DNA from 4 places in the Sporosarcina sp. P25 genome. Region 2 is predicted to be linked to each of the others. Evidence: riboswitches for the same ligand, from Rfam matches in the RefSeq annotation. Region 2 holds a riboswitch; each other region holds the start of a gene.
The links. A riboswitch is a leader RNA that binds a small molecule or an ion and turns the genes downstream of it on or off. The one in region 2 is predicted to bind thiamine pyrophosphate.
Positions count from the first base shown of each region.

Region 1: another riboswitch for thiamine pyrophosphate. It lies ahead of CSV70_RS08290 (ECF transporter S component); the one in region 2 lies ahead of CSV70_RS07060 (thiamine phosphate synthase).
Region 3: another riboswitch for thiamine pyrophosphate. It lies ahead of CSV70_RS01200 (ABC transporter ATP-binding protein); the one in region 2 lies ahead of CSV70_RS07060 (thiamine phosphate synthase).
Region 4: another riboswitch for thiamine pyrophosphate. It lies ahead of thiM (hydroxyethylthiazole kinase); the one in region 2 lies ahead of CSV70_RS07060 (thiamine phosphate synthase).

Region 1 is NZ_PDYV01000007.1:79,282-87,340, forward strand. Features, by position in the region: gene CSV70_RS08265 (YitT family protein) at 1-53, opposite strand, end outside; gene CSV70_RS08270 (multicopper oxidase family protein) at 395-1,903, opposite strand; gene CSV70_RS08275 (cytochrome c biogenesis CcdA family protein) at 2,310-3,020, opposite strand; gene CSV70_RS08280 (urease accessory protein UreH domain-containing protein) at 3,103-3,837, opposite strand; gene CSV70_RS16340 (response regulator transcription factor) at 4,081-4,221, opposite strand; gene CSV70_RS08285 (exonuclease domain-containing protein) at 4,509-5,081, opposite strand; TPP riboswitch at 5,269-5,380, shown strand; gene CSV70_RS08290 (ECF transporter S component) at 5,463-6,032, shown strand; gene CSV70_RS08295 (ABC transporter ATP-binding protein) at 6,054-7,520, shown strand; gene CSV70_RS08300 (energy-coupling factor transporter transmembrane component T family protein) at 7,498-8,059, shown strand, end outside.
Region 2 is NZ_PDYV01000006.1:15,081-23,139, reverse strand. Features, by position in the region: gene CSV70_RS07085 (CAP domain-containing protein) at 1-539, shown strand, start outside; gene CSV70_RS07080 (hypothetical protein) at 638-1,087, shown strand; gene CSV70_RS07075 (DUF2653 family protein) at 1,072-1,362, shown strand; gene CSV70_RS07070 (superoxide dismutase family protein) at 1,580-2,188, opposite strand; gene CSV70_RS07065 (phosphoribosylaminoimidazolesuccinocarboxamide synthase) at 2,631-3,311, opposite strand; TPP riboswitch at 3,572-3,680, shown strand; gene CSV70_RS07060 (thiamine phosphate synthase) at 3,751-4,350, shown strand; gene thiS (sulfur carrier protein ThiS) at 4,334-4,540, shown strand; gene CSV70_RS07050 (thiazole synthase) at 4,537-5,310, shown strand; gene CSV70_RS07045 (ThiF family adenylyltransferase) at 5,307-6,323, shown strand; gene CSV70_RS07040 (ABC transporter ATP-binding protein) at 6,726-7,418, opposite strand; gene CSV70_RS07035 (ABC transporter permease) at 7,422-8,059, opposite strand, start outside.
Region 3 is NZ_PDYV01000001.1:248,543-256,601, forward strand. Features, by position in the region: gene CSV70_RS01175 (tetratricopeptide repeat protein) at 1-226, shown strand, start outside; gene CSV70_RS01180 (YARHG domain-containing protein) at 305-1,378, opposite strand; gene CSV70_RS01185 (S8 family peptidase) at 1,664-3,154, shown strand; gene CSV70_RS01190 (ABC transporter substrate-binding protein) at 3,222-4,262, opposite strand; gene CSV70_RS01195 (ABC transporter permease) at 4,259-5,011, opposite strand; gene CSV70_RS01200 (ABC transporter ATP-binding protein) at 5,008-5,775, opposite strand; TPP riboswitch at 5,863-5,960, opposite strand; cobalamin riboswitch at 6,102-6,289, shown strand; gene CSV70_RS01205 (DUF4430 domain-containing protein) at 6,412-8,059, shown strand, end outside.
Region 4 is NZ_PDYV01000002.1:233,487-241,545, reverse strand. Features, by position in the region: gene CSV70_RS02935 (Ger(x)C family spore germination protein) at 1-159, opposite strand, end outside; gene CSV70_RS02930 (spore germination protein) at 156-1,610, opposite strand; gene CSV70_RS02925 (endospore germination permease) at 1,638-2,732, opposite strand; gene CSV70_RS02920 (DUF3238 domain-containing protein) at 2,844-4,040, opposite strand; TPP riboswitch at 4,233-4,335, shown strand; gene thiM (hydroxyethylthiazole kinase) at 4,398-5,168, shown strand; gene thiD (bifunctional hydroxymethylpyrimidine kinase/phosphomethylpyrimidine kinase) at 5,188-6,003, shown strand; gene thiE (thiamine phosphate synthase) at 6,003-6,662, shown strand; gene thiW (energy coupling factor transporter S component ThiW) at 6,674-7,162, shown strand; gene CSV70_RS02895 (D-serine ammonia-lyase) at 7,331-8,059, opposite strand, start outside.

The DNA of each region.
Region 1 (8,059 bases), on a different contig from region 2:
GCTTGATACAAAAGTCGTAACTTCTTATGTGACTTCTTAGTAATTACTTTCATCTTCTCATTCCTTTCAGTTATTCAGTAAGTCACATGCTTCTATTTACCATACCCTTTTATCCATATAAACTATTCCATGGAAAGTAGAAGTTTGGAGTTTTTTTCTAGAAAACCCTCTCTCTATTAACTTTTTCTGATTTCCACTCTTTCATCGCGTAAATCTCTCATGTTTATATCTTCGTCTGACCGTTCTTCTAGCGTTTTTTCATTATGAGTTTATTTCTTTTCATTCACTTTTTAGTATTCCCGCCTGACGAACTCAACTTGTACTACTTACATTTTATGAAAACGCAAAGTAGCCAGTGAAATGAATATTTCACTGGCTACTTTGGGCATATCTTTTACTTCACTTCTATTTGTCCCATCATTCCATTGTCTTCATGCTCCAAAATGTGACAATGGAACATATACACACCTTTATGCTTAAACTGTACAGCGATTTTCACTTTTTCTCCTGGATGAACAGCAATACTATCCTTCCATCCTCTTTCATTCTCTTCAGGTTCTATCCCATTTCTCGAGAGTATTTTGAACTGTGTACCATGAATATGGAATGGATGAATCATTCCACCCATCATATCTTTCCTATTATAAATTTCCCATATCTCTGTTACGCCTTGCTTTTGTGTAAAATCTATTCTTTTTGAATCAAATTTCTTTCCATTGATTGTCACATGATCCATCATACCAAAGAGTTCAATATTCTTCGTAACCGGCATGTTTTTTTCTTCTTCCGTTACGGCAAAATCATTTAATTGCCCCAATGTTTGCGTACGATCTACTTCTTGATTTGACACATCAAACGGTAAAAGAATAGATCCATCTTCATTAATCAAAGACAAATCATCTGTAGAATTAAGTTGCGAGAAATCAATAATTATCTCCGCTCTCTCCGATGGCGTCAAAGTTACTTCATTCAATGTGACGGGGTCATTCAAGAAGCCTCCATCTGTCGCAATTTGAACAAATGATTCACCTGTATTCAATTTGAACGTAAAATTTCTCGCGTTTGATCCATTTAGTAAGCGTAGACGTACTTGTTCTTTTCCTACTGTTAATTCAGGATTTACTGTACCATTGACCAATAACGTATCACCTATCGTCCCATCTTCGTTCATTACCGCTTTATAATCTAATTGCCCTTGCTCATCGAAAATTCGGTCTTGGAAAACTAATGGTATATCGTTTTTTCCGTATTCTTTAGGGATTTCTAACTTGTCCGAATTAGAATCTTCAATATAAATCAGCCCTGCGAGTCCTTTATATACTTGTTCAGATGTCTTGCCCTCTGGATGAGGATGAAACCACAATGTAGCCGCCTCTTGTGTCACTTCAAATTCTATTAGTGCCTCTTCACCTGGACTTAGTGTTTTATGCGGTCCTCCATCTGCTTCACCAGACACTTCTAAACCATGCCAGTGAAACGTTGTCTCCTCCTCTAATTCATTTATTGTTTTAATTTTAACGGTTTCACCTTTTTTAAATTGAAGAACCGGACCTAATAGATCACCGTTATATCCTAAAGTTTCTGTAGTCACACCTTCAAATATATTCACCTTACCTTTTTGCGCCTTAACAATATACTCAGTCCCCTCTGTCGTTTCACTAGTTAATAACGGTGGAATATATAATTCATTTTCACCTGTCGAGTCTTCTAAACGCACTACGTCATCATGGCTCATATGCCCGTTATCCATTGCAGAGTCACCCATCATGTGATGATTTCCTTCGTTGTTATTTTGATTCATCATGTGTTGATTGTTCTGATCATTCGATTGTGCATCGTTACTACATCCACTGATCAGTATCGCACTCAGCAAAAATATACCCATTTGAATTTTTTTACTCATTTTCATATCCCCTTTATCTAATTATTTCAAAAGTAGTATAGCAAAAATATATGAAAAAACTTTGCACATGAAAAGCTTTTAAGCGGCATCGCCCATATTCGTTCATAAAATTCAAGAAAGGAGATTGAACACTTTCAAAAGATACCTATTAAAAAAACGAAGCATAACTTAAGGCAACCGCCTATAATTACCATGCTATTCCATTAGCTACTAGAGCACTCTTTGCGTTCGGAATGGCCTTCAGCCTAGCTACAAGCGCCATCTTATTGTTATGAAGCACCGTAATTTCCCCAATAAATGCGTGGTTATTACAGATTTAATAGTGGAGTAACTGCAATACTATCAGAATAAAAACTCCATAATATTTCATGGAGTTTTTGTATTTTCATTCAGACTACGACATCTTTTAAAAACCCATAAAACCACTAAAGAATGGACTAAGCCATATAATAATATAGGTTAAACCATCAAAAAATAATACGAAACCCAACACGACCATTATATAACCGCCAACCTTTGTTATAAGACGATTATACTTTTGAATCCATTTTACACGTGTAATAAAAATAGATAAGAGTAGGAATGGAATGGCAAACCCTAGGACATATACGAGCATGTACCATATTCCAGATCCCGGATTTTGAGCCGCCATTAGGAATACAGCTCCCGTAATTGGTCCGGTACATGGTGTCCATCCTGCTGCAAATGCCAAACCAATTAGAAATGTGCCGAAATATCCAACGGGGCGGTTTTTAAATTGTATTTTTTTCTCTTTCATTAAAAATGAGGGCGAAAAGAATCCTAGAATTATAAGTCCAAAGATGATAATGAAGATGGAACCTAGTTGACGTAGCAAGTCTTGATACTGATAAAAGAATGTCCCTACTAGAGACGAGCTGTATCCTAAAAATATAAAAATAACCGAAAATCCAAGCAAGAAAATAATAGTATGTATTATTCCACTTCTATTAATCTTCACTCTATCTGATGTCATATCATTTAATGACATTCCCGTTATATAGGAGATGAAGGCAGGATACAATGGCAATGTACAAGGTGAGATAAAATTTAAAAACCCAGCACCAAAAGCTAGGAATAAGTTAATATTTTCAAGCATTTATCAAAAGCTCCCTTCAATATATATAAGTAACAATCAGTAGTACCACATGACTCAGATGTAAATACCATCCGTACTTAGTTTACACTTGCCAATAGGTGATTGTATCTACTAAGCCAATCACGATTAGTATAACTCCTGCAGTTCGCTGTATAATGCTTCCTACTTTCATGCTACTTTTCATAACAAGCCTTTTCGCATCCACTAACCAGATGAAGAGAAATAACATGATTAACGGAATAGACGTAGCTACACCAAAAACAGCCGGCAACACAAATCCATAAGTTGTAGTTGCAACGAGTGGCATCAACCATAAAAAGAACAATACAAACATCGTAGGACAGAAAGCCAAAGAAAAGCTAACTCCCAAGAAAAAAGATCCTACTATCCCATTTCGCATTCGAACAGGGATGTACCGTGGTATGTTAGTTAGAAACTTTAGCTTCATAATTCCTAGCAGGACGAGTCCAGTAGCTATAATGAGTGGACCTATTATTTTACGAAATAAAGCAAAATACTCAATTAAAGTATTTTGGAATGTCTCTCCCAAAAACCAAACAAGCAAACCAAGTCCGCTAAAAACAACCACTTTACCTACTATAAATGAAATCACTTCACTTACATTTTGTTTTAATTGGATAGAACGATTACCAAACAAAGTAATAGCACTCATATTCCCCGTCAACTGACAAGGCGCTACAGCTCCTAATAAACCAAGGAGTAATGCGACAATGATTGGACTATTTTCAAATGATTGAAGTAAGATATCTACAGGTTCCATGATGAGCTGACTTACACTTGACAATATATTGTACATGATAGATAGCACCACCTTTATAAGTTCATCATTAGGAAATCTTTTTATTTATCCCTTAAATTTTGTATGGATAGTCGACAGTTCGAATATCGAGATACCTATTATGATACTAGGCGGCATGCATCAATTGATCTCTCGTCAACGGTCTCTTGGATTGAGTAATGGGCGTCTCAATAATGTAAAACCCTTTCTATGACAGTTGTGTACTCTTATCCTTATAGTGCAACGAATATGGAGCACTATTTACTCACCACAGTCAGGATGATCCAAGTCCTCTTCCAGTTTCTCAGATCGTCGCAAAATAGCGTTTACTTTCGCTATAAGTTCCCGTGCATCAAATGGTTTTACAATATAGTCATCTGCACTTTTGTCTAGACCCTTCATTCAATTTGTCTTATCTGTTCTTGCTTCTAGCATGATCGTCGGTATATTTGAAAATCTGCGTATTTCAAGATAAACTTCCTAGCCATCTATATTTTAAGTATAGAAAAAGATTATGAAAAAGATGTGCAGATTGGTTTATACACAAGAATTCAGCATACTTCCATGACGTCTTTGTGTCATCACTCTATACTTTGATTTTGTTATAAGATTCACTTTCCTATGATTTAAACCTTAAACCATACAAAAAAGATGCCCGGTGAAGTATTCCCGGACATCATTCGCTACTATTAAAATCTTGATTTGGCTGGTTTCTTCATCGGTGCTTTATTCATCAAATAGGAGATGAATGTATCATCCGTCAGATTCGGATTGGACGAGTTCAGTAAGAGTGCTAGGTTTTTTGCATCGTCAAGTGCTCTGTGGGCATTATGCACTTGAATTCGGTGCGCTCTCAGCAATTGTTGCAGTTTACCGTTTTCAAAGCCGTAATTTTTCCATTTGATTTGTCTGACGGAGCAATACCAGTCCATATCGAGCGTTTCAGGTAATAGCCGGCTGACGAACCCCCTATCAAATGATGCGTTATGTGCTACTATACCGTCTGCTTGATCAAGTATTTTTAGAATTCTATCCATATCAAGCGACTTCCCTCTTACCATCTGATCGGTAATGCCCGTGAGATTCGTAATCGTCGGAGAAATGGAATAGAACGGTTCTTGAAACTCGCAATACTCATCAGCGACCCGAACAATACGGTTATTTTCATACTCTCCCAGCATAACGCCTAACTCGATCACTTCACTCGCCTCGGCACTCATACCTGTCGTCTCCACGTCAATAAACGCTATATGTTTTGTCATGTGAAAACTCCTTTTACACTCTATTTCCATTATATCGAGAATATAATTATGAACATTTCTATCCTATTAGTATATCAGGATTTCAGTACAATATGTTCAATTTAAACTGCAAGCATTTTATTGAACATGTAGTCATTTCATAAGTTGCCACACAATTCAACGTGCTGTATACTAGGATTGCTTACATGATTGTCCGTCCGGGTGCTTGAGAGAATCAGGCTGAGATAGCAGATGAATCCACTGCTGACCGTTAATCTGATCTGGGTAATGCCAGCGTAGAGAGCGTGATCGATGGAATTATACAGGAATCTCTTTCCTTCCTCGGCCGTCTGCTCTTCAGACGGCTTTTTTGTATGAAAAAATAACAAGGAGTGGAAGAGTTTGAAAAAGTTAAAGTTCACCGATTTATTGATTACCATCATGATTGGCGTTGTGTTTGGCGTGCTGATGAAGTTTTGGGATGATTTATACACTGTCGTCAAACCGATCATGCCTGTCGCGCGTCAACTGCTTTACGGTATGTGGTTCATGGTCGGGCCGTTCGCCTTTTTATTATTACGAAAACCAGGTACTGCACTCATCGCAAGTATTGCAGGGGCTTCCTTATCTGCGTTTGCTGGTCATGGTATTGAAGTATTGATGTATGGACTCGCACAGGGTCTTGCTGCGGAATTATTGTTCGCTGCATTCCGTTATAAACGCTATTCTATTTTAATTGCTGGATTAGCAGGAATCACGTCATGTCTTGCAAGTTTCGGACTTGACTTGGTTTATGGTTACGCAGCACTCGAAACATGGGCACTCATTGTAAAATACGGATTACGTGCAATCAGCGCATTCATCTTCACGGGTATTTTTGCTGTGCTCATTGTAAGGGCGCTAGAAGCAACAGGTGTGACGTCGCTCATTCGACCTGTTGATAAGAAAGAATATACGATGCTTGATCAGTAAAAGCGGAGGTATGATCCAACTATGAATAACATCAGCGTTACAGATTTACGACTGAAGTTTCCAGGAGAAGATGCTTTGGTCTTTAAAGACTTCTCCTTCTCTGTTCAGTCTGGCGAAAAAGTTCTCATGCTTGGTCCTAGTGGTTGTGGGAAATCCACTTTACTCCAAGTACTGAGCGGCATTATACCAAGCTCCATCGAACTGCCAATGAAAGCAACAGACATTCAGTTACCTGACTCATGGGGGTTCGTTTTCCAAGACCCAGACACACAATTCTGTATGACCTATGTAGATGAAGAACTTGCATTCGTTTTAGAGAATCTTCAAGTTCCGCGTGAAGAAATGGCACTTCTTATTGAAGAAGTGTTAAAGCGTGTGGACTTGCATTTGAAAGATGTCCACACGCCCATCAATGAAATGTCTCAAGGTATGAAACAACGGTTAGCATTGGCTTCTGTTTTATTATTAGAACCTGACGTGCTATTTCTGGATGAACCCTCTGCATTATTGGATCCGGAAGGCACGCAACAGATTTGGTCTTCTATTAAAGAGGCAACCGCTGATAAAACTGTGATCATTGTGGAGCATAAAATCAATTTGATTGCTGACTGGGTAGATCGTGTTGTGTTGTTTAATGATCATGGCGTCATAATCGCAGATGGTTCACCAGCATATATTTTTGCAAACTTTCAAGAACAACTGAAACGATATGGTATTTGGTACCCAGGGGTATGGGAAGAATATAAAACATCTGATGCGTTTCAATTAATGATGATAAATCGTCAAGCCGTTTCATCACAAAAGAAAATTCAAATCCAGGACTTTCACGGCTATCGTGGTCAAATGGAAAAGATTTCTGCCAAACATGCGACTGTACAGGCCGGTGACTGGATTACGATTGTTGGCGAAAATGGTTCTGGTAAAAGTACATTACTTTTATCTCTCATGCAATTACTTCGGACTAGCGGTATCTATGAAGTGAACGGTGTACCCATTGCGTGGAAAAAGAAGAAACGGCAACTCCCGCAAGGTCTGTCGCTCGTCTTTCAAAATCCCGAACTACAATTTGTGACGAACTCGATTACGGAAGAGTTAACCGTATCTTTACACGGCATGCCAAAAGATGATGCAGACGTTTATGCGAAAGAATTGATGTGTTTATTTAACTTACCTGATTCTGTTTCGCGCCATCCTTACCAGCTATCTACGGGTCAAAAGCGTCGTTTGAGTGTCGCAACTGCTCTTACTCCTAGTACAGACATTTTGTTACTGGATGAGCCTACTTTCGGGCAGGATGCACGAAACACCTTCGCCATTCTTGAAAAGCTGGAACAATTGCGCACTGAAGGCATGACAATTTTGATGGTTACGCATGATACAGAAATAGTAGAAAACTTCGCTACTGCTGTTTGGACTGTAGTTGATGGTGTTGTGCATACGGCTAATGGAGTAGGAGGTGCGAAGAGTGTTCAATTGGTTCACACCTAAACGCGAAACCTGGTTATTCCGAGTCAATCCTGCGTTAAAATTTATCGTATTTTTTGCGTTCTTGATTATTACGCTCGTAAATCAAAGTTTATCTTTTGCTATCTCACAAGCTATTTTATATGGAATATTATTTTATGTATTTAGCGGTTATTCGCTGAAGAAACTTTCATTGCTTTCCATTCCGTTAGCTATTTCATTCCTATCCACTGGGTTGACCATGTTGTTGTTCGGTAAGGGTGAAGCGGTAATTTGGCAATGGGGGCTATTCAAGATTTCTGAAGAGAGTATTCAACACGCGCTTTTGCTCGGAAGTAAGTCACTTTCATTCGGCTTCGTTGGCTTTACGTTTATCTTAACTATCCAACCTGTACTATTCTTTTATGCTATGATGCAACAGTTTCGTCTGCCGTCCAAATATGCCTATAGCTTTATTGCAGCTTTTCGTTTAATTCCTGCTGTAACTGAAGAGCTACAAATTCGTAGGAATGCTTTAAAAGTACGAAATATCCAGTTTTCAAAAGGATTTAGAGGTTTCTATG
Region 2 (8,059 bases):
ATGAAGGCATGGATATCTTTCATTCCGACGGTCTCTATATCTACGTCTTTTATGATCTGCATAAGGCGAATACGGTAACTGCAGTACAATTAATAGCCGATTCGCTAGAGCAAAAAAAGTCCGCGCTCTATGCCCCTCAAAACGATGCGATGCGTCAAGGCTTTGAGATGCAACTATTTGATTTGACGAATGCGGCAAGAGTTCGACATGGCCGCTCCATTTTAACATGGGACGAACTTGCATCCGAAACAGCCCGTCTGCATAGTACAGATATGGCAGTACAAGATTATTTCAGTCATGAAAACTTACAAGGCGAGTCCCCTTTCGACCGGATGAAAAAGCAAGGAGTAACGTTCGTCAGTGCGGGTGAAAATCTAGCTTACGGTCAATCAAGTAGTATTTTCGCACATGAAGGGCTCATGAATTCAAAAGGCCATAGAGAAAACATATTAATCCGTGACTACCAGTTCCTTGGGATCGGTGTAGACTTTAATGACAAAGAACAGCCATTTTATACAGAAAACTTCTTCGCCAAGTAAGGGAATTTCCTTTCATTACGATCAGTTATCCAGTAAAATAAAGAGAAGGGCTTTGGTAAATCCAAGACCTTCATTACAGCACTAAAGGAGATTTTCAATTGAAAAAATTTGCTGCATTTTTCCTCGCTGCGACATTGATTTTGTCGCCAATCGGGAACATCATCTTCCAAGATGAAATTACTGCCGAAGCACGTGGCTATAAGTCCGGTAAGAAGAGTTTCAGTACACCAAATCGTGTGCAACCGAATAAAGCAGAAAAGAAACAAGACACCAATCAAAGTAATGATAAAGCAACAGCAGGTAACACAGCGAAGAAGCCAGGCGGAATGGGTGGCGGCTTGATGAAAGGTCTATTCGTCGGTGGACTTGCAGGTCTATTATTCGGTAGCTTGTTTGCGAATATGGGTATGCTCGGCTCCATTATGGGCTTGATGATTAACGTGTTAGCGATTGTCTTCATCATTTACATGGTTCGCAAGATTTTCGCGATCTTCAAAGAGAAAGAGCGTAAACGCAATGAGGATATGAATCAATGGAACAACAGATAATCTACGAACAAGACGTAGTGAATGCGGTTTGTGTCTTAATTGCAAAAGAGTCACGTGCAATGCCAGACGACGTGGAAGTCGAACTTGCTTACGATGACGACACTGGGTTTTCAGCAGATGCAGAGCTTAACGGCAAAATGCATCACTTGGACACTTCCCGTCTCGTCGAAGCGCTTCGCCTTTGGATTGAGCAGTATCTCGATCAAGATCCGATGGCAGCAGGCATTCAGCTAAAGCTGGATGATGAAGAAGGGATTATCGCGATCGTTCGATAATCAACAGGACGCCCCTTTCCGGGAGGGCGTTCTTTTTTTCGTCTGTGGGAATGAAGAGACCGTTAGAAAGAAGGATGGTGATATGCATTCTTCCATTTTATCATTAGGATCGAAACCCCTTGTAAATACAGATTATCCAGTTCTTATATATTTCGATTAAGACTTCGTCCACGCGAAAAAAGGATGCCCCACACCTCGGGACATCCTGCCTTACCTCTTACTTCATATTCTCAGATGTAATCTCTGCACAAGCAAATGGTGTTCCTGAATTGCCTGCTGGATCGGTAATGTTATCATCTGCGCCTTCATGGATAATCAATGCACTTCCATCTTCATCCATTAACGAATTTTCTTTTCCAGACTCAAGCGTAACTGCATCTGTCGTCACAGTAACTTTTGCGTTACCTTCTTCATCCGCCACAAGATTCTCCAAATCTCCTGCGTGGTGTCCTTCTGGATTCTCTAATCCATGCTTTTTATCTGTTGGGTTGAAATGACCGCCAGCAGACTCTTTAAAGTCCGGTGCAGTACAGACGCCCGTTTCATGGAAGTGCATACCGTGTTCTCCTGGCTCAAGGCCGGATACATCGATATCCATTGCTACTCCAGATGGCCCTTGCGTTAGCGTTACAGAACCAATTTCTTCTCCATCCACATTTATAACCGGTGCCATCACTTCAGGCTCCACTGTCTCCTCTTCTACAACTGGATCACCCGTGCCGTTCACCGGTTCTTTTTCTTTTTCATTTCCTTCATCCGTAGCGCCCCCGCAAGCTGCCATCAATAACGCTGAGCTCAATGCAATACTTGGTAATTTCCACATCATTAAATTCCTCCTTGTATAAGTTATGTAATTCATTGTTCATTACTGATTGGATAATGAACTCATAGTGTGTAGTGTACCCCATTTCTCAAAATTCTAACATGTATCTATCATTTTAAGAGCGGATTGCGGACTGGATAGAGCGGTTACCCTGTGACATTGAGCGTTTACCGCTGGACTTTGAGCGCTTTACGCCCGACATAGAGCGTTTACACAGACACATTGAGCGCTTAACGACAAACATAGAGCGCAACCGCATCCCCCTTCCAACAAATAAATGAAAGCCGCAGACAGATTAAAGTTTCGCTGATAGAAAAGGCCCTTTCATTAGCTAGAATTCACTACCGCACACTGGTGATAAAGCAAACTATGTATCGCCACACACACTGGTTGCTAGTATAGGAAATATAAAAAACCGGAAACATTTTTCGTTTCCGGTCAAATTTTATGAGAATAATATCTTTTCTAATTCCATTGGTTCAATATATGTATCGCCTCGATAAACGCGCATATTGCCTCCTGAAATTTCATCGATCAACATGATGTTGCGCTCAGGATCGCGACCGAATTCCAATTTGATATCATATAGTTCTAAACCTTTTTCCGCCATCTCTTTTCGTACTACTTCAGAAATTTGCTTTGTTAATTCTTTAAGTGTCGCATATTCTTCATGCGTTAAAATGTGAAGTTGTGCCAAAGCATCTTCCGAAATAGGTGGATCTTGACGTTCATCGTCTTTCAGCGTCACTTCCACGTAAGCATCCAGTACTTGTCCTTCTTCAGCGTATGCACCGAATCTGCGCAAGAAACTTCCGACCGCACGGTATCGACAAATCACTTCTAATCCTTTACCAAAGACCGTAGCAGGCTTCACCGTCATCGTCACTTCATCCAGATCGGCATCGATGTAATGTGTCGGTACGTTTTGCTCCTCCAATTTCTCGAAAAAGTATTTCGTCATGCGAAGTCCAGACTTCCCGGCACCTTCAATCGTCAGGCCTACTGTGTTGGCACCTGGATCAAATACACCATCTTCCCCTGTTACATCATCCTTGAATTTCAATAGCACGTGGCCATCTTCCAAGCGGTAGACGTCTTTCGTTTTACCAGAATAGGTTAATTTCATCCGTACGATTCTCCTCTATTCATAAATGTGTACTACCTATTCAGTATAAAGCACTTTGACGAGAAGAAAAAGTATTGTTTGACAAAAGTTGATGGACGTCCAGGTCATTTTCACAAAATAATCTTATACGTAGGATAATTAATACAAGTGAATTGAGGTAAATGAATAAAATAGTTTGACGCAATCATCTTCTAATTTTTATGAAGAAACTCTTTTCATTCTCTCACACACATGATACGCTAGTTCTGAAAATGAAATATTTTGACCATTAGGGGAATCCTTTACAAGGACTGAGAAAAGAGTGTGGCTCTGAAACCCTTATTACCTGAACAGGTTAGCACCTGCGGAGGGAAGTGGCGAGTCGTTCCGTATGTATTTCTGTCGACACATCCACCACTTTCCGATTCGGGAAGTGGTTTTTTCTATTGGAGGGGCATGAATGAAATTACTTGGCGTGACCGATGACCGTCTTTCGCTTGATGAACTAACACTTCACTTGCAACAGACAATACCGTTTCTGGATGCTATGATCTTGCGTGAAAAGTCCAAGACAGATGAACAACTGATAGATGTGATTTCACGTCTTGCGAATAGTGGATTCCCACTTGAAAAGCTCATTATACATGCCAGACCTTACGTAGCCAGCAAGCTAAACCTTTCGAACGTGCAGTTGCCGGGCTATGGCATGAGTGTACGGGATGCACGTCGGAAGTTTCCCGAGCTAACATTCGGCTGCTCGATTCATTCAATAGAAGAGGCAAAAAAAGCTACGACAGAAGGAGCAGATTGGCTCTTATACGGGCATGTTTTCGAAACAAAATCAAAACCCGGCCTACCAGCACGCGGTACCGACGAATTGTTTTCTATTGCGAAGTATAGTTCGATTCCCGTATATGCAATCGGCGGAATTCAGCCACATCATTTGCCTGATTTGCAGCGAAACAACGTAGCAGGCGCGGCTGTATTATCCCCTATGCGGTCACTAAACGTTTTACAGAGTTATAGAAAAGGAGAGGCGTTTAATGGAGAAAATGATTGACTTGAACGGAAAGTCGTATTCAGTCGTTCCGGAAGTAAGGACGATTCAGCAGTTACTTGAGCATTTAGGACTTGGTGATCGTATTTTGATTGTGGAGAAAAACAAAGAAATTTTGCAAAAAGAGTACTACGATGCACCGATTATGGATCGAGACCAAATTGAAATCATTCATTTTGTAGGAGGCGGATGAAGATGTTAAAAATTGCAGATAAAGAATTCTCTTCACGTTTATTATTAGGTACAGGGAAATACCCTTCATTTGATATACAAAAGCAGGCAGTCGCAGAATCAGAAGCAGACATCCTCACATTCGCGGTACGGCGCATGGATATTTTTGAAGCATCGCAGCCTAATTTTCTAGAGCAATTGGATTTAACTCGCTATACATTGCTTCCAAATACTGCAGGTGCAAGCACAGCAGAAGAAGCCGTACATATCGCGCGTCTCGCAAAAGCATCCGGACTTTGTGACATGGTAAAGGTTGAAATCATTGGGTGCAGCCGTTCATTGCTGCCAGACCCTGTAGAAACATTACGTGCTTCTGAAACGCTATTAGAGGAAGGCTTTATTGTATTGCCTTATACGTCAGACGATGTAGTACTCGCAAAAAGACTATGCGAATTAGGCGTTCATGCCATCATGCCGGGCGCTGCGCCAATCGGTTCAGGCAGAGGCATTCTGAACCCGCTGAATCTGTCATTCATCATTGAGCAGTCCAATGTCCCCGTGATCATCGATGCAGGCGTTGGCTCACCAAAAGACGCAGCATTCGCGATGGAGCTCGGAGCAGACGGTGTCTTGTTAAATACAGCAGTGTCAGAAGCGGCAAATCCTGTCATGATGGCAGCCGCAATGAAGATGGCGATTGAAGCGGGACGTCTCGGTTATAAGGCAGGACGTATGCCAGTACGTGACTATGGTGTAGCTAGCAGTCCCACTGAAGGACTTGTGACAAATTGATTGGTAAATATTCTCGGCAAGAGCTGTTTACACCGATCGGACTGGTTGGGCAACAGCGTATTCGTGAAGCAAAAGTTTTCGTCTTAGGAGCGGGTGCACTCGGTTCTTCTGGAGCGGAGATGCTAGTCCGGGCAGGTGTCGGTGAACTGACGATTGTCGATCGCGATATTTTGGAATGGACCAATCTCCATAGACAGCAATTATACACGGAACAGGATGTCATCGATCAATTGCCAAAAGCAATTGCAGCGGAAAGCCGATTGCGCGCTATCAACAGCGATGTGAAAGTGCGTGGGATTGTGGCGGATGTGACGCCAGAAAACATCCTCGAATTATTCGAAGGCCATCAATTCATTCTCGACGGCACAGATAATATCGAAACTCGATTACTGGCAAATGACGCCGCATTACAACTGGGCATCCCTTTCTTCATGGGTGCTTGCGTCGGGAGCTACGGGCTGACGTTTCCTATTGGTGTAAAAGAAGGCTCACCCTGCTTGCATTGTCTGCTCGAAGCGTTACCGCCACAGTCATTGACATGCGATACAGTCGGCGTCATCTCGCCAATCGTCGTCACGACGGCCGCCCGTCAAACCGCCGAATTGCTGAAGTGTATAACGGGCGCGTCGATGGAACCGCGTCTAGAATCCGTCGATCTTTGGACAGGCGAACGTGCTGCAATGGACGTGCAAAGTATGAAGAAACCCAGTTGTCCAAGTTGCTCAGCCACTCCTGTCTACCCTTATCTGTCTGCCAATGAAGTCATTCGGACTGCCGTGCTGTGTGGACGCGACACTGTACAACTAACCTGGCCGAAGCACCGACAAGTGGAACTATTACCATTCGCCGAATCGATTCGCGGTATTGTTTCTAATTTAAAGCAAAATCCATATTTGGTTTCCTGTGAATACAACGATCATCGACTCGTATTATTCCGTGATGGCCGGATGTTGGTGCATGGAACGAAGGATATTATGGTAGCCCGGAAGATTATCTCCGGTTTATTGGGGTAATGCTTGGGGTTTAGAGCGTTCGTGAATGGGCTATGAGCGGTTTGCACGTTTGATAGAGCGGCTAACATGTGTGATAGAGCGGTTACCCATGGACTATGAGCGGATAACACGTGTGATAGAGCGGTTAACACGTGGTATAGAGCACTCACCCATGGACTATGAGCGAATACCACGTTTGATAGAGCGCTTAACACGTGGCATAGAGCACTCACCCACGGACTATGAGCGGATAACACGTGTGATAGAGCGGTTAACACGTGGCACAGAGCGCTTCCCCCGTGTATAGATCACTCACCCCAATTTCATGAGCATACCCAATAAATCCTCCAATAAAAAACGCTTCGGAAAGCCATAAATAGCCGTCCGAAGCGTTTATTTTTATTATTTACCGAGCTATTCCACTCACTCATTTAAATCCGTCTCAGCCACACTCTCCAGCCTTAACACACCATCCGTCATCTTGTACACCTTATCCACGTACTTAATCAACCGCACGTCATGTGTCACGACAATGGTCGCTGTCTGATTGGTCTTCGTTTCATTACGCAATAACTCCATTACCTCGAACGCCCGATCCGAATCAAGTGAAGCGGTAGGCTCATCTGCCAAAAGAATTGCTGGCTTACTGAACAACGCTTTAGCAATCGCCACACGCTGCCGTTCACCGCCCGATAAATCAGAAGGATAATTTTTATGCAACTTGGTAATACCCAAATCCTCGTATAACTTACGTTGCTCGTCTTTCGACATATTGCCTCTCTTTACTTTATTCAGCAATTCAAGTTGCTCGTCGACAGTTAGAAACGGCACGAGGTTGGAAGCCTGCAATATAAATCCGATTTCCTGTAAACGGATTTTTGAACGTTGCTTTTCATTCAGTTGCGATAATTCTTTCCCGTTAATGATGACTTGGCCTTCGCTTGGAGATTGTAGACCGCCAGCCACTGTCAGGAACGTACTTTTTCCTGACCCTGATGGACCGATGACTGCCACCAATTCACCACGCTCAACTACGAAATTTGTCTCTTTCATCGCTTCTACTAACGTATTGCCTTCACCGAACGTCTTTTTTGTATTTCGTAATTCCAGTACCATCGTTTACCCTCCTATCGCTTCTAGCGGATCAATTCGGATAATCGTCCAAACCGAAATGACTGCTCCGAGAATTGCCACTACTATTAAGACCAAACCATAAATTATCATGGTAGGTATATCAAACATGATAGGAACTGCATTTGGCAGGAAGCTTCCCGCAAGCAACGTCAGACCGAACGCGAGGACTACTCCGATCAACGCAAGAATGAACGTCTGCGCGATTACTGATCTTGCCAAATAAGCACTGGAAATTCCTTGCGCCTTCATCAGACCAAACATGCTGATTTTTTGTACTGTCAATACGTACAGGAAAATCGCAACGATAGCAGCTGAAATGACGAATAGGAAGTAAATCATATACGTTAACGTCAAATTTTGCTCTGTATAACCTGGCAGATTCTCAATAAACGTTTCCGTTTCAATGATTTCCGTATTGTCAGGCAAGGAAAGTGTATCCCAGTCTTTGTCTTTGATGACAATCGCATTGACCATGTCTTTATTCATTGTATAGGCGTCTCCATATTTAATTTTCTGCATATCATTTAACTTCATATAGAGAATAGGCGATGCATTGAAACGAGCCTTTTCTGTAAAGCCGACAATTGTCAGTTCCGTATTAGATGAAGATAACTCGAGTGTGT
Region 3 (8,059 bases), on a different contig from region 2:
ATTCCGTAAAGAACAAGATGTGAATTATATGGAATCACCTTACCGAGAAGGGATTCGTCTTCAGGAAAGCCGTGCTTTGTGGCAGCTCGGTGAAGAGGCACAAGCGGTTTCGATTTTGGACGAATTGATCAACAAGCCCGATGAAGACTGGGTGACGTATGAAGCAAGGGCTATGAAGAAGTTTGTAGTAGAAGGCGAGAGTGGGGATGACGAAGAAGCTAGCTGAGTTAGCTTGTGACCGCGCTACTCCACAAAAAAGAGGAGCAACCCGCGAAGTCAGCTGACTTCGCGGGTTGCTCTTCTTTCATTCTTGTGATTTAATCAACTCAATATTATGCTTCTCCCACTCGGTCATTTTTCCATCGAAGGATGGATTCGGTTCGTACCAAGACTGTGAGCCAAAGTAGTTCTGCAGTTCTTTTGATTTGAATACATAGCCGTGCCGTGCATAGATTTCATTGCGCGCTAAACGTAAATCATCTTTTGACAGTCCTTTTAAATCGGAAGTATCGAGGAAGACATCACCGCTGTACGAGATGATGAAATGGTCGTTTGAACCGCCAACTGGTACTTCTTTAATCACTTCTTTGACAATTACCGTTTCGACAGGTTCTTCTTTTACGACGTCGTTTTGCACGACTGGCAAATCGTTGTCGGTTTCCGTATTGGTTGCGATCGCCAATTCTTTGATCGAATCAAAAGCGAGATGAACCGATTGCTTCGCTCCGAATACGTTTGCTTGAATTTCTTCGCGCACGCTTTCATCATTCAAAGTGGTCGTCATTTTGATTGGATATATCCCTGCCATATACGGGCCAAATTCTGCTTGTTCTTTACTTTTTTTGATATAGCCCATCTCTGTATCATGAATTGACAGGACGGTTTCCTCCCCGATAGATTTCACTTTGAGAATATAGCCCGTCGGATTGATCGTATAGCGCGGGAAGAGGCCGAATCGTTTTCCTGTTATGCGCATGGAGAACATGCCTTCGTCGGTCTTTTCTTTTAAATTAGTTTCTACTACTTGAACGATAGAAGGGTTTTTTTCCACCAATGTAAGCAATGCTCCAATACTTTCTGCATTGATCGAAATACGACTATCTTTCGGCACAATCAATTCATGCAAAGCATCATGATCCTGCTCGATCAGCGCTGAAATAAAGTGCTCAGTTGTTGCCTTACGACCGTATTTAGTTTCCATAGCGTAATAGCTTGTAATCGCGACTAGCACAATAGCTAGTAATAAAATCGGGTACACTGGTGTTTTCAGTAACGACCGTTTTTTATTGGAATAGCGTGATGCCAGAAATGCTTTGCAGTGTGTACAGTACTCTTGCTGTTTTCTATTCATTTCATTACATATCGGACATTTTTTCATATAAATTCTCCTACTTCATGCTATGGCTCTCTCTTTTAAAATGAGTATAGATACCAATGTAGTCAAGATTATACTATGACTGACGGGATTATTCTAGACGTAAGGCAGGTAGTGGCATAAAGGAAGTAGGCCGTAGAGTATTTAGGAAAGTGGGTTTCTCAAAATATCTCAGGTAAAGTAGTCCTATCTAACGTATAGGATGTATGAAGATGGTAAATGGTGAGTTATAATGGTTTAAAAGAATCCCATATTGCTAAAGTGTGACAGGGAAGAAAAGAGGGTCGAATGAAAAGACAGCATCATCTACTTTTGATTATATGCATTGGATGGATGGCGGTATTTGGTTTACAAGAAATAGTTAGTGCGGAAGTGATTTCAAATGAGTTACTGGTAGAGTATGAAAATAATCGCCAAACGTTTTCTATAGACGAAAACTTATCGGGTGTAGAAAACCGCGAAACTATTACAGACGAAGTGGAGTTATGGAGCTTTACAGATTCTGCTGAGATGCTTCTGATGAAGGAACAACTTCTCGAAGATCCAAATGTTTTACATATTGAACCGAATTATGAGCGCTCTTCACATGTCGTATTCAACGATCCTCTTCTTGTGAAGCAGTGGTGGATTCCACAACTAAAGCCGCAGTTGATGTGGTCTAGGGTGCAAGAGCAAAAGAAAAATACCGTCGTAGCCGTCATTGATTCTGGTATTGATCTATATCATGAAGATTTACAAGGGCGAATACAGCCAGGCGGTTATAATTTTTACGCAGATAATACGAATGTTCAGGACGTCAACGGCCATGGAACCGCAATCGCAGGCGTCATTGCGGCTAGGGCTGGGAATCATCTAGGGGTAGTGGGAATTACAGGAATATATGATACCAAAGTATTGCCGTTGAAAGTCTCGCATCTGAACGGGCTCAGTAAAGTGTCAGATAGTATCCAAGCGATTGATTACGCCATCAAGAAACAAGTCGACGTGATCAACATGAGTTACGGAAGTAGCCAAGCTTCCCAATTGGAGGAAAAAGCGATACAGCGTGCAGTGGAATCGGGTATTACGGTCGTTGCGTCTGCAGGAAACGATGCAATGGAGGGAAATTCCATCATGTTTCCTGCATCCTACGCTTCTGTAATTTCAGTGGGGGCAACAGAAAGAGATAATCAGCGCGCTTACTTTTCAAACTATAACTCTCACGTTAGCTTAGTTGCTCCAGGTGCGGCAATCTATACAACAACAATTAATAATAGCTATAAGTCAGTCAGTGGAACTTCTTTTTCAGGACCTATGGTAGCAGGCGCAGCGGCGTTATTGAAATCTATAAAGCCCGAAGCGACGCCCACTGAGATTAGACGGTTACTTGAAACGACCGCGACAGACTTAGGGGCGCCGGGAAAAGACATTCATTTCGGTGCGGGATTAGTTAATATAGAACGACTTAGCAACGCATTGCTGAATGAATTTAAGGGCGATTTTCCTGAACTGCATGTACAACCAAATAAGGTATTCAAAATCAAGTTCACTAGTGCATTGCTACTGGAAGAAGACTATGCTCGACATATTTACATTACCCGTTCGCCAAATAGCACAGAACGTATCGAAAGTTTTACAGCGAAAGTGGATCCTTTAAATAGTAAGCAATTATTCATTACACCAACTACTGAATGGCCACAAGGGGTTCATTATTTACGTGTGGATCAAGGTGCGCAAAATAAGAATGGAGTTGCGATGAAGAAGTCATTTGCTGTGAAGTTTACCGTACTGCCTCACTAATCGAATATCATCGGAAAAGGCTATTGCGGTCCGTCATGGAGACTCTCGCAATAGCCTTTTGAGTATTTTATTTCGTTAATTTAGAGAACATTTCTCCCGTATTGATATCTAAGATCATCTCATCCACTTCAGGTTTCGTCTTGATCATTTCCATTTCATGTAGCCAGTCCCGTACTTCTTTCCAAGACGTTTCATCCAGCGTGCCAAATGCTTCACCATCTGTATCCATCTTAGGTAATAACACTTGTAAACTTTCCGTTTCGATTGCTTTGTCTAGCGGGAAGTTTGCTTGATCTTGGTTGTTCAGCAAGAGGTCGAGTGCTTCTTCGGGCTGTTCTACCATAAATTCATAGCCTTTTTGAGCTGCTCGCCAGAAAGCCTGGATGGCGTCTTGTTCTTTATCCCATGTATCATCACTCGTCAACAACACGATTTCACTATAATTCGGCACGCCATAGTCTACTGGATTAAAGTAGCGCGTTTTGAATCCTTTCGAGTCCATAACAGGCACTTCGTGGTTAATAAATGTTCCTGTTACGGCATCGACGCGTTTCGAAACGAGTGAAGATTCCAATTCAAATCCAACATCGATCATATTCACTTTGTCATAATCGCCACCGTCATTCGTTACCATCGTTTTAATCAGAGATTCGTTCAGTGGAATTCCAGGATAGCCAACTGTTTTGCCTTCGAGATCTTTAGGTGATTGAATCGAGCTTTCTTCCAACATGACTGTGTAATTAAGCGGCTCACGTACGATGGAGGCAATCGCTTTAACCGGAATATTTTCATTTGCTTGCGCTAAAATGACGTCCGGTTGGTAATACAATCCAAGTGTCACTTTACCAGCTGCGGTCAAGTTCATTGGGTCGGTCGGATTGGCAGGGAATTGAATGTCCACTTCCACGTTTTCTTCATTAAAAAATCCTTTTTCTTGCGCAACATATATATAGCTATGTACGGCATTCGGATACCAGTCGAGCATAATGCTGACTTTTTTCTTTTCATTGTTCGGTGTCTCTTCTTGATTGGCAGGGGTTGTATCATTTGTACATCCCACTAGAAGTAGAAGAAGACACGTGATGCTAAGGAACAGACGTTTTTTCATTGATGATTCCTCCATTGTAAAAAGTATTTTTCTATTACGACAACGAGTAAAAAGAAGATAATGCCTACTGCCGAAAGCAAGACGATCGGTGCGAATACAGCAGCACTATCAAATTGCGTCATCATTCTTCTGCTGAAATACCCAAGTCCTGCCTGCGCGCCTAACCATTCTCCAATGGCCGCACCGATTACGCTAAGTGTGACCGCCACTTTGAGTCCAGAGAAGAAAGATGGCAAAGCGGAAGGTAGGTCTAGCTTATAGAAGATATCTTTGGCGGATGCGCCCATTGTCAACATTAACTCACGTAAGTTCTTATCTGACGAGCGTAAGCCGTCGAATACGCTGACGGTGATCGGGAAAAAAGTGATCAAGACGGTGACTGCGACTTTACTCCAAATGCTGTAGCCGAACCACAAGACAAAAATCGGTGCAAGCGCAATGACAGGAATCGTTTGCGACGCGATCAAAATAGGGTAAAATGCTTGCTCAATTGGTTTCTTACTATACATCGCAATCGCTAGTGTGGATCCGATGATGATCGAAATCGATAAGCCGATCAAAATAGTTAAAGCAGTCGGAGGTAAGTGATGGATAAACAGCTCCGTTTTCAGCTCCCATAATCTAATCAGAATCGCTGAAGGGGACGGAAAGAGGAAACTTTTGTCGTAAAGTCGCGCTGCGATTTCCCATACGCCAAGTAGCATCGCGACGAGAAGTATAGACCAACTATACGAAGTCATCTTCTTCATAGCCGCGCCTCCGAACGAAGCTCGCTGATCAGTTGCTCTTTCAGTTCCATCAGTTCCGGTCGTGCCAAGTCTCGCATAGTGCGTGGTCGGCTGAGAGGTACGACGACTTCGCGAATCGCCTGTACCGGTTTTTCAGCAAGTACAAAGATGCGATCAGATAGGAATAAGGCTTCGTCAATATCATGTGTGATGAAGACGATCGTTTTATCGAGCTTCTGCCATTGATCGATTAGCCACTCTTGCATCGTCAGCCGCGTGATCGCATCTAGTGCACTAAATGGCTCGTCCAATAATAAAATATTTGAGCCGGTCAGGATTGTGCGCAAAAAAGAAACACGTTGTCGCATCCCGCCTGATAAGTTTCCAGGATAGGCGTTTTCTTCTCCTGCCAGTCCGAAGTCAGCAAGTAACTGGATGATTTCATCGGAAGAAGGTTTACGTTTTTGAAGCTCTACAGGTAATTGAACATTTTCAAGAATCGTCCGCCACGGCATGAGTAAGTCTTGCTGCGGCATATACCCAACCTTGCCTAACCGCTTCGTTGTCACTACTCCGTCCAATAAAATCTGTCCACTGTCAGGGTTCTCTAGGCCAGTGATGAGTCGAAATAACGTGCTTTTGCCATAGCCGCTTGGTCCAATGATGCTAACGAATTCGCCTTCCTTCACGTGCCAGTCAACTTGATCGAAAATAACAGTTGGTTTCGAAGCTTTCGTTGCTTGATAATGAAAAGAGACATTAGTAAACTCTAAAACTTTATTCATCATATTCTTACCACTTCTCATTTCTTAAAAAAATTCACACAAAAAAACCACTTCTCTATGCGAAGCGGTTGCATAGTACGGATAAAATCCGTCATATGTCCACTTCCCTCCGCTAGCATTATCTAGAGCAGGTTCAAGGGTTAAGGCGAACGCCTCTCTCAGCAAAAGCACCCCTAGTGTTTATCCATCTCTTATCGTTACATAGTCTGAAAAGATAGTCAAGATAGCGTTGAGAGAAATCGGTATAGGATAGAAGCCTGTATAATACATGAACCGTCAAATATTACGCTATTGCAATTGTTATGTCGACTCCTTATGATAAAGAGGAGTTTATAGCGTATTTTGGTGTCTTGCTAGTTTGCAAGACTTAAAAAGGAATCAGGTGAAAATCCTGAACGGTCCGGCCACTGTAATTGGAAAGTGACTTCAGACAACCACTGGTATTCGTACTGGGAAGGTTGAAGTTGCGTTTGTATCCAAAAGTCAGGAGACTTACCATAATACCATGCTTACAACCTTCCGGAAAAAGGTGTGTATGTGGTGTTGTATTAGGTACGTCTAAACACGCATCCATCCATCCTTGTCTCTTTCCGGAGGCGGGATTTTTTTATTGAAAAAAATAGGGGGTAGGAGTCGTTGAAGAAAGGTAGTCGAGTAAGTAAGGTATTATCTGTGTTGCTAAGTTTGATGTTGGTATTGTCGTTTGTAACTCCGGTGGTACAAGCAGTTGATACAGGTGTAGAGAATACAAAAGGAACGGTTGCCGAGCAGACAGATGTGGAAGACTTATTAGCTAAAACCGTTCAGTTTTATAAAAACAAAGAGATGAAACTGGATTCGTGGCAAACATTAGTCGGGCTTTACGCAGCAGGTGAAGATCTGAATGATGGCGAGTGGGTATTACCAGAATGGCAAAAAAAAGAGCCAAGTCATTTGGAACCTATACATTATGGTACAGAACATATTCGCTATATCTTCGGGTTACTCGCAATGAACGAAGATCCAGCCGATGCATGGGAAACGAAGCGTAATCTTTATGTAGAATTAGCATCGCAACAAAACAAAGATACAGGCGCATTTGGTGGCATTAATAAACATATGTGGGCATTGCTTGCGATGGATACAGGCGAACGTCTAGGAGCCAATTTAGGCGAGTGGAATAAAGATACGAAACAAAAAGCACTACAATTTTTACTCGATAAGCAAAATGAAGATGGCGGATATTCATTCAGCGGTACGGTTTCAGACCCAGATATGACAGGTATGGGCATGATCGCATTGTCTAATTATCAAGGGGAAGAAGCGGCGGATGCAGCTATTGAAAGAACGAAGGACTTACTACGAGCTAGACAACTAGACTTACAGACGGGTGGATTTAATTCGCCAGGTAAATTTGGAATGGGCGATAATGCCAATTCAACAGCGACAGCGATTTGGGGTCTAGCTGCAGTAAATGAAAACGTACTAGCAGAGAAATGGCATATTGGAAATCAGACAGTAGTAGATGCAATAAAAGGTTTCCAGTTAGAAGATGGCTCATATAAGTGGAAAGTGACTGATAAGAAAACCAACTTAATGGCGACTGAGCAAGTATTACTTGCGCTAGCAGACATAAATGCGGGAAGTTCAGTTTGGAATCGAATTGCTTTAAAAGCAGAGCAGCCTACAGCCCACGTGAAAATCGATGGATTAGATGGCTCTATTCTTTCAGAAACTGAAGTCACATTCGAAGAAGACAGTACGGTTGTACAAGTTGTTGAACAGTTGTTACAGGAACAAGATATTCCTTTTGAGATAGATGAACTGAAAAAGAATTTTGTGTCGATTAATGACATTCAAAATGGAAGCTTACATGGCACTGATCAGTGGGTGGTGGAAGTAAATGAAGGATCATCTACTTCACTAATCGATACTATAGTGAACGAACAGGATAAGATTCACATTTTTTATAAACGCAATGCAGTTTTCAAATCCAACACGAAGTTGAAAGTCGGGGACAAGAATCCGACTATTGAACTCACATTACATGGAGACGCGTTTACGGAAGCGGCCTCAGACGCTAGTAACTGGACTATAGGTAATAGAGGCCTAACAGTTGGCTCCGTTACCGTTGAAAGTAACCAGAAAGTACTTCTACATGTGCAAGGCGAAGTACCAAATGAAGTGTTATCCATAACGGGACTTGCTGAAGCAGTGCATTCAAATGTAAACACTACCGCAAATATATCTTCGGTGGAACCAGTAGTAAGCCGTTCGGTAGACGAGATGCTCGCGGATACGTTAC
Region 4 (8,059 bases), on a different contig from region 2:
AAAACTGACAAGTTGCACATACACTTCGTATTTTCCATCCTTAAAATCCACACCGACCCCATTGATATAAAGCATTCTTTCCGGCTCATTAGAATCCACACAGCCAGAAAGAACTGCTGAAAGGATTGCCAAAACTAGCGCAAGTATACGTGCAGTCATTTTCCACCTTCTTTGTTCCGTGTTTTATCCTTGGGACTTAGCATATTCGGACGCTTTTTATATTGTTTGGGATATAAACGCAAAAGCGACTTCTGTATGGTCTCCCAGCTTAAATCCGTCGCAATATTCATGTAAGGCACCCCGAATGTTCGAATACTAGCTAAGTATAGAACGGTAAAATAGAGCGCCATAAGGAATCCAAACAGTCCAAAAAAGGATGTTAAGATAATGAAAAATATACGTAGTATACTCACGGATCCCACCAACGATTGGTTAACCAACGTAAATGTCGAAATCGTTGAAGCCGCTATAACGACAATCATAGCGGGACTTGTAATTCCTGCCCGAATGGCGGCATCTCCAATAATTAACCCACCCACAACGCCAATCGTTCCTCCAAGTGCAATTGGAAGACGTAAGCCTGCCTCACGAAATAATTCAAACATGAGTAGCATGAGTAGCATTTCAAGTGTTGTAGGCAACGGCAGTCCCGTATTAGCTTTCACGACTGTCGCTAATAATAGAAGGGGCAATTGATCTTGATGAAATGTTGTTAATGCGAGCCAAAGTGCCGGTAAAGTTATACCTATCGACAAACCAAAAATACGCAATATTCGTTCCAACGAACTATAAATAGCTATATTCTCATTATCATCACTTGTTTTAACAAGTAAAAACAGGTTTATGGGCAAAATTACAGCATAGGCCGCCCCATCAACAAAAATGAGAAATCTACCTCTTGCTAGTGATTGAATCGCATTATCGGGTCGACCTGTATAGTTAGTTCTTGGGAAGAGTACGCCCTTAATATCCATACTCTCCATCAGTAAGTCCGGGCTGAATACGATATCCATATCAACTTTTTTTATCTGATTTTTTATACTATTTAACGTCTCTTTACTAGCGATATCGTCAAAATATAGAAGAGCTACTGTCGTTTTAGTTCGCTTCCCCAATTCAAATTTTTCCACACTCAATGAACTCGTTGGTAAACGCTTCCGGATTAGCGCGATATTGACCGAAACATCTTCAATAAAATTATCCCTAGGCCCTTTAACCGGTGCTTCTAATTTTGTCTCTTCGGGATTTCGGTTTGGTTTTTTTGCAATATTACTTGAAAAGAGAAGACCAAACTCCTCAAAATATAGAAGCAAATTTCCGGTGTATACGAGTGTACCCGCTTCATTTATGTCTTCCACTCTTTTTAAATCCGGTATGTGTAATTGTGCTACAATGGCTTCTTCTGTCGTTACATCCTTCAAATGATTCATCATAAGCTGAACACGTTGAACAATGACTTCATTCAGCAATTGCTGATCGATCATGGCATTACATGTAATGAATACTACTGGACGTTCATTGAACGTGTACGATTGAAACTGAACATCCGCGGACTTTAGAAACAATTGTTTCATGGAATTTATATCTATTTCCTTTTCATCCGACTTCATGGTTCTTCACCATTTTCTGTATAGATTTTATGTTCTGACTTTTCTAGATGGTTTTCTTGAAATCAAAGCAATAACGACTAAAAAGAAAGATAGAAAGAGCATGAAGAATAAAGTGATGATCAATACATAATCTCCTTTAATGGTATGAAAAAGACGATCATCCAAAAGAGATAACGACAACGTCATAAAGAAAAAAGCGGGGGCAAGTATTTTCCAAATACGCTGTTTGTCTCCTGTCATATTTAACAAGTCCGCTGCTATGAATAAAAGAAGCCCCACTCTTATGAATGCACCTGACAACCATTGATAAATTGAAGCAAAATCAAAATGCTCGATAAACCGCCCAACCGATCCCAGTCCCCATTCTTCATAGGCGGGAAATCTTTGTTTTATCGCTTCGGTTGGACCAAACTCCGTTATGGCTCCAATGGTAGGACCCATGGTCAAACCCATTAAAATGAAAAGCATAATAGCGAAATGATACCACCGCATCCGATCTTTGACTTGTTGTTGTATGAACAAGAACAACAAAATCTCGACAAATCCGGATGCTGCAAACATCGCGGTAGTGAGTACAGGTTGAAATCCATGTTCCAAAAAAGGTTGAAGCAACTCATAATTTTTCACTTGCATATTCGTAAATGCAATAAAAAAACCTAAAATAACGATCCAAAATAAAATAAGTACATTAACCATCGCAATCGTTTGTAAGTTTGTGGTGACAAGTAGGATACATAAAATGGTGTAAACGATTACCAACGGCAGCATAGGCGTTTCTGGCAGAAAAGTTGACACCATCCAAAATAATGTCTCACCCATTGTAAATGCGGCCATAATAATTAAAAAGAAAGCCGTTACATACCGGAATATGGCTGTAGCGACTTTCCCGATGTTCGTCTCCAACCACTTTGTTAACGGTTGTTGATTTGATTTTTTATGGATGTAAAGTACGAGAAAAAGCCAAGGAAAGATTGCAATAGTTGCAACTAGAATAGATATCCATCCATCCCTTCCCGCCCCTTTCACCAATGACGGGATAATAGTCACATGATTTTTCAAACCAATTATTGTCATCGACAGGAAAATAACATGCAAGACACTTATAGAACCGGTTTTTTTCATACGAAAACCCTCTAACGTTTTTATATCATTTAGCTTTGACAATAATAGATAAAATTATACTTACTAGACGATAGAATAGAGGGGATGGATAATACTATTTTCTCAACTGCATTAATTACATGTGGTATAACGCCAATAATTATCTCCCAGCACACCTGACAAATACGCTAATCCTTCACTTTCAGTACGATGGACGGAACGCCAGTCCTCTCCGTCAAGCGCTAAATAAATTTCATGATGAGGTGCATCATTATGATAGCCAACCAGGTCAATGTTCCCTTCCTGATCCACATGAGCTTTCACTTCATAATGAATTGGCGGTGAAGTGGTTAATGGATTGCCTACGTCATGATTGATTGTAAAATGAACTTCTGTCGATTTCCCTTCCAACCGATCAATGTCTATACCATCTACAGACGCATGGTCATGACGCTTATACCGTTTCATCGTATTCAAGCCGATTGACGGTCCCGTGGCTTTCGTAAATTGCAATGTACTGTCTCCCCCGATAAACTCTCCTTCTATATCCACACGGGTACGGAAGCTTTTCCCTTCTGGATTAAAGTCCCGATCATCTCCTGTAAAGTATGGTATCGGTGAAAAGAGATTCGGATTCTTTATAATATCTTCCTTTAAAAATGTCGTATAACGGAACTTCCACTGTTCCACTTCTTTTGTCTTTTTCCTGTCAGCTACCGGTTTTAGTAATTGATTCCGCTGCTTTACCCGTACAGAAAAAGTGTAGATTTCTTCTGTCGGTTTATTCTCAAGATTTCGAGGCATAATCACTTCATACACTTTTGATGCGATCGATTTACTGACATTCATTTTCTGATTGCTGTCAATCAATGGACGCGTTGCCGCGACACTATATACTACCGACTCAGAAAGACTTGTCTCACGATCAATAAAACGATTATCAGTAATTGTCTCGATGTATTGTCCGTTGCGGTAAATATCAAACTTCTCTACGTCCTTAATCCACTCCCATGACAGTGCAATTTGTGATGGGGCGACAATCGTTGTAATGACTAAGCGTTGTAAAGGATGTTCATCTTCCTGTACTTCTGTTAGGGCGGACGTCTGGATAACAATCACATCTTGAACCCGTCCTTCCTCTACTCGTTCCACTGTATATTGAAAAGGATGTGACGGGTCTAATTCACCATCCGTAAACTTTGGAGCCGTTCCTTCATATACTTGCCTGTCATTTTTATAAACACGATAATAACCACCTGTGTCACTCCATGTGAATGATATATCATCCAATGAATGAACCATCTGTTGAATTTCAAATAATTTCTCCATTTGCGATCTGCTCCCTTTTATCTATTTCATCTGAAACAGTTATACGCCTTCAGATAATTATGTAACATTCAGCATATCGTTATACCTCTTTGTCTATTCGGAATCGCTCATTTCCAAATACTTAGACCTTCTAATCCCAGTATTATTTCAACCTTTTTCATGTATATGATATAATTAGCCTGTCTGATACATAGCCACCACTAGGGGCGCCTTCTTTTCGGCTGAGATGCGATTACGCAAACCCTTTGAACCTGATCTAGCACATACTAGCGGAGGGAAGTGGGTAGTTTTCATACCCAATTGCCCATCTATGCATGGGTTTTTTGTATATATACCTTTAAAGGGAGGAAAAGAAACATGCAGCTTATTCAAGAACTTCGTCAAAGGCAACCGCTCGTTCATTGCATTACAAATTTTGTAGTCGCGAATTTCCAAGCAAATGGTTTACTTGCAATAGGCGCTTCTCCCGTTATGGCGGATGCAGTAGAAGAAGCAGAAGATATCGCTAGAATTGCCTCTTGCAGCATTTTAAATATTGGCACATTGAAGCAACAAACAGTAGATGCAATGATTTTGGCAGGAAACAGTGCCCGCGCAGTAGGAAAACCCGTCGTACTAGACCCTGTGGGTGCAGGCGCCACAGCTTTTCGTAAAGCTAGCGTCCTGAAAGTACTGAACGAAGTAGACGTCACACTGATCCGTTGTAATGCAGGGGAACTTGCTGCAATTGCAGATGTTCCATGGGCCGCCAAGGGTGTTGACGCAGGTGAAGGTTCTGCCGACATCAAAAGTATAGCGACAATGACTGCTCGCAAGTATAACTGTCTGGTTGCAGTATCAGGCGAAGTGGATATTGTCACGGATGGTGATTCCACATTATCCATTACAGGCGGTCACCCCATGATGACTACCATTACAGGTACGGGGTGTTTACTTAGTTCTATCACGGGTGCTTTTCTCTCTGTAGGAATGGAGCATCCCTTGGAAGCCGTAGCAGATGCACTTTCATTTTATAAACGGGCTGGTGAACAGACAGCAAAAATTTCACGTGGTCCTGGCGACTTTGCTGTGAACTTCATAAATACATTACATACATTGGATAGAGAATCGAAAACATTTTCAACCTAATAGACAGGAGGTTTTTCAATTGACAGTACAAGTAGCATTGACCATTGCCGGTTCGGATAGCGGAGGTGGCGCAGGAATTCAAGCCGACTTAAAAACGTTCCAGGAACTAGGTGTATTTGGCACTTCTGCTATAACCGCGGTGACTGCTCAGAACACACACGGTGTTCACGGTGTTTATCCAATACAAACAGAAGGAGTAATAGCACAAATACGTGCAGTACTTGATGATTTTGATGTAAAAGCATGTAAAACCGGGATGCTGTTTTCTGCAGAAATTATTACTGAAGTAGCTACGCTATTAAAAGAATACCCTTCGTTTCCATTAGTCATTGACCCTGTCATGATTGCAAAGGGAGGACAAACTTTATTGCAACAACAGGCGATTCAAGCATTAAAAGAGCATTTGTTGCCACTGGCTACCATTGTGACTCCGAATATTCCTGAAGCGGAAGTACTGACCGGAATGAAAATACGAACAGATGAAGACATTCAGCAAGCCGCAGCTGCTTTTATCCAAATGGGAGCGAAAGCCGTCGTTATGAAAGGCGGCCACCGTAATGATGTGTTGGACGCAAAGGATTATTACGCGGACGAAGAAGGTCAGTCATTCACTGTAACTACACCTTGGATCCAAACTAAAGACACACATGGAACCGGATGCACATTTGCAGCGGCGTTGACAAGTTTTCTAGCTAAAGGCTATTCCTTGACGGATGCAGTTGCCGAAGCGAAGCAATTCATACAAGCCGCGATTGAAAATGGCTTGAAGATCGGTTCAGGCCATGGACCGACAAATCATTGGGCATATGGTGATCTAAAAAAGGAGATACACTGATGTCAAATATAGGATTGAAGAAAGCATTAGGTTTATATTTTGTAATGGGCACACCAAACTCAGGGAATCAAGATCCATTAGCAATAGTGGAAGCAGCTCTTCGCGGGGGTGTCACATGTTTTCAGTTGCGTGAAAAAGGATTACATGCCCTCGAAGGCGAAGCTTTGCTCGGGTTTGCCAGAAAGTGTCAGGCGCTATGCAGATTGTATCGCGTTCCTTTCATCATCAATGACGATGTGGATCTTGCATTGGCAATTAATGCGGACGGGGTTCATGTAGGACAAGATGATGAACGGGCAGACAGCGTGCGTCAGCGAATTGGTCCGGATAAATGGCTTGGGGTTTCGACTCACAATGCACAAGAAGTACAAATTGCACAATCCATTGGCGCGGATTATGTAGGACTGGGTCCGATCTATCCGACGTCAACCAAACTTGATGCTTCGGCAGTTGTCGGTACCACTTTAGTAGAAGAAATTCATACTACTTTCCCTGATATGCCGATAGTCGCTATAGGCGGAATTACGCTGGCTACAACCAGCTCTATTATCCAAGCCGGAGCAGATGGTGTAGCCGTTGTTTCTGCGATCGCATCGGCTAAAGATCCACTGTATGCAGCAAGTGATTTAGCAAGAACAATATACTCCTTGTTGGAATGAATGGGGTTCGTATGAATACACGTAGAATGATTTTCATGACAATGTTTGTAGCCATCGCAGTTGCCGGCTCTGCATTCGTTTCATTCCCTGCTGGTATCGCCAGAGCATATCCCATACAGCATGCTGTGAATGTCGTAGTGGCGATTATAATGGGGCCTGGAGCTGCCGTGATGGTAGCGTTTATGACAGGACTCGTACGTTTATTGACAGGGACAGGTTCACTGCTCGCGTTTCCAGGCGGAATGATCGGTGCACTTTTAGCTGGCGTACTCTATCAGCGTTTCAAAAGAAATTGGAGTGCGGGTATTGGAGAAATTATTGGAACCGGTTTGATAGCACCATTGTTTGCGGTGCCTTATGCCAAAATTTTGATGGGCACTACCGTCACTGCCTTCTTCTTTCTACCCCCTTTTCTTGTATCGACAGTGAGTGGTACAATTATCGGCCTATTATTGGCTCCAAGACTGTTGAAATTGAAGATTTTTAAAGATTTGCAGTAACACCAAGATGTAAGTCAAAATGGTGGGGATCAGTGATGAGATCCAATTTGCGTTCCAGCACGTTGATCAACGATATCTTCCCTCTTCCAAATCAAATAGTTTAAAAAATAAGATCCGCAGAGAATATCTCTGCGGATCTTTTGTCGATTTCCCGGGAAATAGAGTGTGTTATTTCCCCGTATGATTATAATATCTCTTCATTTCGTCTGCAGGCACCATATTTCCGCCCGTTCCCCATACAAGGTGCGTTGTGTTTTTGAAATCTGCTGACGGTAATTTAGACTGTATAACTTGTACAGGCCCTGTCATACCAGCAAGTGCTGAAGGTTCTAACCAGATGTCTTCACTATCCGCCAGCTTTTTCAGGAGCGTGAACAATGTCTGATCTTCTACCGTATAGCATCCTGTGAGGAATGGTTCCATCGTTTTCCCGACAAATGCGGACGCTGTACCGACTGCTAAACCATCAGCTGCAGTTTTATTGTCCAGGCCAAAATCTGCAACTGAGACTTGGTCGTGCATTCCTGTCATCATTCCAATCATCATACACGGCGAGTGTGTTGGTTCAGCAAAGAGGCAATGCACATGATCGCCTAATGCCAATTTTAATCCGAATGCCACGCCACCTGGTCCTCCGCCTACACCGCAAGGTAAATAGACGAATAGCGGATGTGCTTCATCGACAATAATATTTTGCTCTTTCAATTGTGCTGCAACACGTTCTCCTGCCACTGCATACCCCATGAATAAATCGATCGAGTTTTCATCGTCCACAAAGTGACAAGACGGGTCAGCCTCTGCCTGACGTCGGCCTTCTTCTACCGCTTTACTGTAATCATCGATATACTCAACCACATGAACACCTTTTGAGCGCAATAAATCCTTTTTCCACTGTTT